3 regions of the Rhizorhabdus phycosphaerae genome follow, and region 1 is predicted to be linked to each of the others. Evidence: predicted binding sites of a transcription regulator. Region 1 holds the regulator's gene; each other region holds the start of a gene.

Region 1 (2,262 bases):
CGAGATCGGGCAGACCGCCGACTGGCTGGCCGATACGATGGCGATCCCGCCCGAGGAGGGAGAGGACTTCGTCATCGAGCGCGAAGGCCGGGTAATCGGGAAGGCCGGGCTCTACCGCTTTCCCGAGATCGGCTTCATCCTGCACCCCGACCATTGGCGGCAGGGGCTGGCGCGAGAGGCTTTGGCTGCCGTGATACACCGCGCCTTCACGGTTCATCGCCTGCCGCGCATCCTCGCCGACGTCGATCCCGACAATGCGGCGTCGCTCGCTCTGTTGCGTGGGCTGGGCTTTCTGGAAACGGGGCGTGCCGAGCGGACCTGGCTCGTTGGTGGCCGCTGGTGCGACAGCGTCTATCTCGCGCTCGATGCCGGGGATCGGCGCGTCGGGCGCTAGACGGCATTGGCAGTCGCCCGGGGTCGCCCTATCACCCGCCCGACCGAACAAGAGGAGAGAGATGATGGAATTGCGCTACGTCACCGTGGGCACCAACGACATGGAAAAGGCGCTTGCCTTCTACGCCGATCTGCTGGCGACGCAGGGTGCGACGAAGATGTTCGACCATCCGAGTGGGGGCGCGGTGTTCGGCAAGGAGGGCAAGCCGATGCTGGGTCTCGTCCGTCCGTTCGACGGCAAGGATGCGACCGCCGGCAATGGCACGATGATCGCGTTCGAGCTGGAAAGCCGCGAGGCGGTCGACGCCTTCCATGCCAAGGCGCTGGCGCTGGGCGGGGCCGACGAAGGCGCGCCGGGCGAGCGTGGCCCGGGCTTCTACATGTCCTATTTCCGCGATCTCGACGGCAACAAATTCTCGGCCTGCAAATTCGGCTGAGCTGATGGGCGCCCGGTCCCATTGCGGGGCCGGGCCTGCCGATCGGATCAGTAGCGGCGCAGCAGTCCGGCGAGCTTGCCCTGGATCTGCACCTGATCCGGGCGATAACGCTGCGGATCATAGGAGCGGTTGGCCGGATCGAGCCGGACCATGCCGCCTTCGCGCCGGAAATATTTCAGCGTCGCTTCATGGTCGGCGATCAGCGCCACCACGATCTCGCCGTCGCGGGCAGTCTCCGCGCGGCGGATGAGCGCATAGTCGCCATCGAGAATGCCGGCCTCGACCATCGAGTCTCCCGACACCTCCAGCGCATAATGTTCGCCCGGGCCGAGCAACGCGGCGGGAACCGAGAGCGAGCTCTGTCCCTCCATCGCCTCGATCGGCAGGCCGGCGGCGATGCGGCCGTGCAGCGGAATCTCGAGCACATTCTCGTTCGCGGCCTGCGGCACGACAGCCGGAGCCTTCGCCTTGGCGGTGGACGCCGCGACCTTTCCCGACATTTCCGGCACACGCAGCACTTCCAGCGCGCGGGCGCGATTGGGCAGGCGGCGGATGAAATTGCGTTCCTCGAGCGCGCTGATCAGGCGGTGCACGCCCGACTTGGACTTGAGCTCCAGCGCTTCCTTCATTTCCTCGAAGGAAGGCGAGACCCCGGTCGCCGACAGGCGCTCCTGGATGAAGCAGAGCAGTTCATGTTGCTTGCGCGTGAGCATGGTCTTTGACCCCATCGGGAACGGACGGGGAACATTTAGGCAACTGTAGGAATCTTGTCAAGCGAAGGGCAGGATCTCCACCTCCGCGCCCTCGGGAAGGGGGGGGGCCTCGGCCTCGCGGATGATCAGCAGCTCGGCCTGAACAAGGGCTGCGAGCCCGGCGCTGTCCTGTCCGGACAGGGGCTCGACCGCGCCTTCGGCCCAGCGCGCGCGGACATATTCGGCGCGGTTGCCGGTCGAGGGAAGCGGTTTTGCGAGCCTCGCGGTCGCGGGCCTCGGCACGGGGCGGGCTGCGCCGAGAAGATGGGCGATGAGCGGTTTGGCGAACAGCATCGCGGTCACGAAGGCCGACACGGGATTGCCGGGCAGGCCCAGCACGATCGCGTCGCGCAATGTGCCGATCATGACCGGCTTTCCGGGCTTCATTTTCACCCGCCAGAAGTCGATCCTGGCTCCTACCTGTTCGAGCGCCGGCAGCACCAGGTCATGGTCACCGACCGAAGCGCCTCCGGTCGTGATGATGATGTCGCTTTCCGCCGCGAGTCGATCGAACGCCGCAGCGATCGCTTCACGATCGTCGCGGACGATGCCATGGTCGGTGACGATGCAGGCAGCGGTGCCCAGCAGCGCGGCGAGCATCGGTCCGTTGGACGCGGGCAGAAGCGCGCCCGGCGTGGGTTCCCCGGCCGGTACCAGCTCGTTGCCGGTCGACAGCAGCG
Region 2 (2,262 bases), 2.2 Mb from region 1:
TTCTCGCCGTGCAGCTGGAGCCGCTCGGGATTCTTCATGATGTCCTTGGCGATGTCGCCCGGCAGATATTTGCCGAGCGCCGACTGGGCGAAGTTGCGCTGCTCCGAACCGATGCCGCGCGCTGCCGTGCCAACGGCCGAGAAGGAGAAGATCCAGCCGAGCAGCCAGCCGAACACCGGAAGCCCCTGCGTGTCGATGCCATGGAACTGCCAGAAGAAGGGCAGGGCGACGACGGCGCCGGCCTGGACGATCAACAGCAGTGCGAGCTTCCAAAGGCGGAGATTTCCCATGGCCGTCAGCGCGCCGAGCAGGACGACGCCGATCGCGATCAGCCAAAGGCCCCATTGGGGGATCGGCTTGAACATGAAGCGGTCGAGCATTTGCCCGAGCAGGGTGGCGTGGATTTCGAGGCCGATCGTCGTCTCGCCGACACGGCCCGTCTGCGGGTCCTTCATACGTGAGGCGGGCGTGGTGAACTGGTCGACGTCGGGGATGTTGCCGCCGATGAGGACGTAACGCCCCTCGATCTGGGGCCTGAAAGCTTCGAGCAGATCGGGATTGGCGATCAACTCGACCGGAAGCTTGTCGAACACGGGGCGTTCGTAATTGACGGGCAGGCGATAACGGATCGAGCCCTGATGGTCGCGATATTCGGGAAAACCCTGTGTCAGCGAATTGGCCATCAGCGGCGGAAGGTCGGCAGGCTGGCCGGGCCAGCTGCGCATCACGCCATCCTGGTCGGCCTCCAGCCGGATGCTGGTGAAATGGACGTTGCCGGGGGCGGTCTTCTTCTGGAAATCCCGCAGGAAGATCTCCTGGTCATAGGTCATGAAGGCCGGGTTGCTCTTGTTCGTCGCGAGCCCCAGATAGGTCGGCGTCTTCATCGTCCGGAAGCCGTCGATCAGTGTCTGGTCTTCGGGTGTCGGCTGGTCGATCAGAATATCGATGCCGATCGCCTTGGGCTTCATCTTGTCGAGCTGGACGAGAGCGTTGGCCAGCATGGCACGATCGAGCGGCGATCGCCGTCCGGTCAGCCGCAGCGTCTCCTCGTTGAAGGTCACCATCACGATGCGCTGGTCGGTTTCGACATGCGGTGCGGCGAGGAGAGCGCGCACGTCGTAAAGCGCGCGCTCGGCGTCGCGGGCCAGCATGATGTTCCAGCTGTAGCGCGCGAACATAAGGCCGAGCACCAGGAAGATCGCCGTCACGATCAGGCGCGTCGTGCCGATCTGCCGCAGCGTCTTGCGCGCCGTCGGCCAGAATGCCGCAACCCGCGCGCCAAGCGACGCCTTCCGGCCTTGTTCAGCCATGCAATGACCCCCGTTAAATCCCCGCGGCGATATTAGCCCCTGCTGCGCCAATGGAAAGAGCGCAGTTGCTCTTGCATTCCGAATGGCGCGGCGGCACGGTTCGCTTTCTGTTCCAGGGAAAAATCCATGTCATCGCTCGATCTTCTGCTTGCTCTGCCCCTGTTCCTGCTCCTCGGTCTCGCCCTGGGCTGGGTGGTGCGTGGAAGAATGGCTGCCAGTCAGGCGGGCGATATTGCGACCCTTCGGCGCGAACTCGACGCGGCGCGCGAGGCGCTTGCGCGGTCCGAACGCGAGGCGGCGGCGCTCGCCGCCGAGAGGAGCGCGCGCGCCGAGGCGTTCGAGGCACAGATCGCGCAGATGAAGGAGGCCAAGGATCAACTGTCGGCCCAGTTCGCCGAGGTCGGCAGCCGGCTGCTCGATCAGGCGCAGCGGCAGTTTCTCGAGCGCGCGGATCAACGCTTCCATCAGGCGGGCGAGAAGAGCGAGGCACAGCTCAAGGCGCTGCTGACGCCGGTCGAAACCACGCTGAAGCGCTATGAGGAGGGGCTACAGCGCGTCGAGAAGGAGCGGGTCGACAGCTATGCCGGGCTGCGCGAGGCCGTCGAGCAGGTGCGGGTAGGGCAGGGTCAGGTCCGCGATGAGGCCGCGAAGCTCGTCAATGCCCTGCGCGCCAGCCCCAAGGCGCGGGGCCGTTGGGGAGAGCAGTCGCTGCGCAACGTGCTCGAACAGTCCGGCCTGTCACCCTATGCCGATTTCGCGACCGAGGTTTCGGTCGATACCGAGGATGGCCGCTTGCGCCCCGACGTCGTCGTGCGGCTGCCGGGTGGGCGCAAGCTGATCATCGACGCCAAATGCTCGTTCAACGCCTATATGGACGCGGCCGAGCAGGTCGACGAGGTCGCGCGCACTGCGTCCCTCAAGGCCCATGCTGCGGCCCTGCGCACCCATGCCA
Region 3 (2,262 bases), 1.9 Mb from region 1:
TCGTGATCACCTGCCCAAGCCTACACAAGGCGCATGCCAGCTTCGCCCAAATGGCGGATTTCCGCGCCTTCGATGGTCGACACCGTCTTTACTAAGTCTCCTTGAGGGACATCCTGTCCCGTGTCGGGACAAGCGGGACATGGCTGGCGCCGCCACGGCTGTCGTGGCATGGGGCACGCATGGAAAAGCAAAGCGGCAGCGCGTCCCGCGCGGGTGGGGCAATCATCGCCTTCTCGATCCTCGCGGGTGCCCTTATCGGCGCGCAACAGGGACAACCTTCGGCCGGAACCGTCATCGGTGCGGCCGTCGGAACGGCGATTACGCTGGCGCTCTATTTCTACGATCGCCGTCGCGGCTGACCCACGACGGACGGGCACGCGCCGCTACAGCTTGCGTCCGCACCACAAGACCCGACCGATGAGCTGCAGCGCCGCCGGATCGAAATCCCGTATCGCGGGATAGGCGGGGTTGTCGCTGCAGATGATCCAGGCGGCCCCTTCTCTGACGAGCCGCTTGACCATCAGCAGATCGTCCAGCCGCAGGACGTGAATGGCACCCGAAACGGCCGTGGTCGCGCTGCGGTCGACGAGGATGTCGTCGCGATCATATAGCGTCGGCTCCATCGAATCGCCCGACACCCTGATCACCGATAACAGCGACGTCCGCTGTGCGCCGATCTCCTTCAACAGCAGCGGATCGAAAGCGATCGGACGCCCCTGCTCCTCGATTTCCGCCATGCCGCCGGGGCCCGCTGAAGCGCGCACCTCGATCCGGGGGACGGCCTGCAGGAGGGGGGCATCGCCCCTGGCAGCGGGACGGGCCGATGCCTCCGCCCGCCCGCCCAGCTGTGCCTCGGGCACGCGAAGATAGGCCGCGATCCTGACACGGTCTTCTTCCGACAGGCGCCGCGGCGTCCCGCGCTTGATGAACTGCTGGATATAGGCCGGATTGCGACCGATCAGCCGGGACAGGGACGAATAATCCTCCCCTCTCTCGCGGATCAGCGCATCCAGGATGCTGCGAACGTCGTCGGCCATGGCTCACCGCATAGCGATAGGATTTTTCCTAGACAAGTAGGAAATAGGGAAAGAACATATAGGGAACATATGATTCGCCTGAAAGGAAGCGTCAATGTATCTTCTGCGGGATATCGAACGACATCTCAGACAGACAGGGACCGCACCGTCCCGCTTCGGTCGCGAGGTACTGGGAGATCCGGCTTTCGTCGCGAGCCTGCGCAGGGGACGGGAGCCGCGTGCGGGAACGGTCCATAAGGTGAGGGCCTATCTTGCCGAACGACAGGCACGGATGCCGGAGCAGGCGCGATGACCGATCCGGCAAAAGCGCTCCTCGCAGCGCTGCGATCGCGTTGCCGCCCTAATGCCCGGCTTCACGCGATGCGGTCGGACACCACCCCCTGGCGCAGCCTGCTGTTCGACGGCGAGCGGCACATATTGGATGTCGTCCTGGAGGGACCCGACGTCGAAGGCGCGCTGCGCGATCTGCGCCATGCCTCGATCGAGGCCGACCTACGCCTGCCGGGGCACCTGCTCGTCGAGCTCTCGGTGGACGGCGGCGAGCCCCAGGCGGCCGGACAGATGGTTCGCCTGCGGGCGCTGACCCTGGAGGCCGGCAGCGCGCTCAGCGCCTGATCATCTGCCGCAACTGCTCGAGCGTGAGATGAAGCGGCTGTTCGAGCAGCGCATCATTGGCCGCGCCGGGGCCGGCAGCAGCCGGCGGCCGCTTCACTGGCAAGGGATCGAGTCTCGGCGCGGGCTCAGAGACCGGGCCGGGCGCGGCTTCCGCCTCGCGGCGCGCGCCGGGAAGTGGGTCGGGAGCGAAAAATGTCGCGATGCTCTCAGCAGCTGGGACAGCCGTGCGACCGCTATCGAATGACGGGACGGCCCGAGCGTCCGGAACCACCGGGGTCTGAACCGCCAATGGTGCTACGGAAGGCGGGGCCTGCGGCGCCAACGCCTCTGCGGCTCCAGCCGGCGGCCGAGCAGCCGCTGCGGCCCGACGATTTTCCAGACTCCGCTCGAGCCGCTCGAGCAGATCCTCCAGGCGGGCCCGGTCGAGGCCCGGTGCCGCGGCGCGCGGAATGGCCGGCCGGATGGGCTCCTCCACCGGCGGATAAAGCGGGGCGGCCGAAATGTTCGGCGTCACGGGCGAAACGAAGGAGGGCATGGGGGAATCTGCCACCGGAGACGCATGGGGCCTGTCGGTCGGCAGCGACGTCGCGAAATTCAGATCCAATGGAGC

The links. Region 1 encodes LexA, which represses DNA repair genes until DNA is damaged. Its sites were predicted from a motif close to GTTCCNCNCTTGTTCT; they were not measured.
Region 2: a site for LexA is predicted at 1,409-1,424, ahead of G6P88_RS01085 (DNA recombination protein RmuC). Genes of this name have one in related genera too.
Region 3: a site for LexA is predicted at 1,089-1,104, ahead of G6P88_RS19960 (S24 family peptidase). Genes of this name have one in related genera too.

What each region holds. Positions count from the first base shown of each region.
Region 1 is NZ_CP049107.1:2,367,859-2,370,120, reverse strand. It holds gene G6P88_RS10835 (GNAT family N-acetyltransferase) at 1-394, shown strand, start outside; gene G6P88_RS10830 (VOC family protein) at 456-830, shown strand; gene lexA (transcriptional repressor LexA) at 878-1,543, opposite strand; gene G6P88_RS10820 (molybdopterin molybdotransferase MoeA) at 1,601-2,262, opposite strand, start outside.
Region 2 is NZ_CP049107.1:215,306-217,567, forward strand. It holds gene G6P88_RS01080 (adenylate/guanylate cyclase domain-containing protein) at 1-1,310, opposite strand, end outside; gene G6P88_RS01085 (DNA recombination protein RmuC) at 1,437-2,262, shown strand, end outside.
Region 3 is NZ_CP049107.1:4,279,918-4,282,179, reverse strand. It holds gene G6P88_RS19970 (hypothetical protein) at 1-10, opposite strand, end outside; gene G6P88_RS19965 (hypothetical protein) at 180-359, shown strand; gene G6P88_RS19960 (S24 family peptidase) at 384-1,037, opposite strand; gene G6P88_RS19955 (hypothetical protein) at 1,326-1,652, shown strand; gene G6P88_RS19950 (hypothetical protein) at 1,642-2,262, opposite strand, start outside.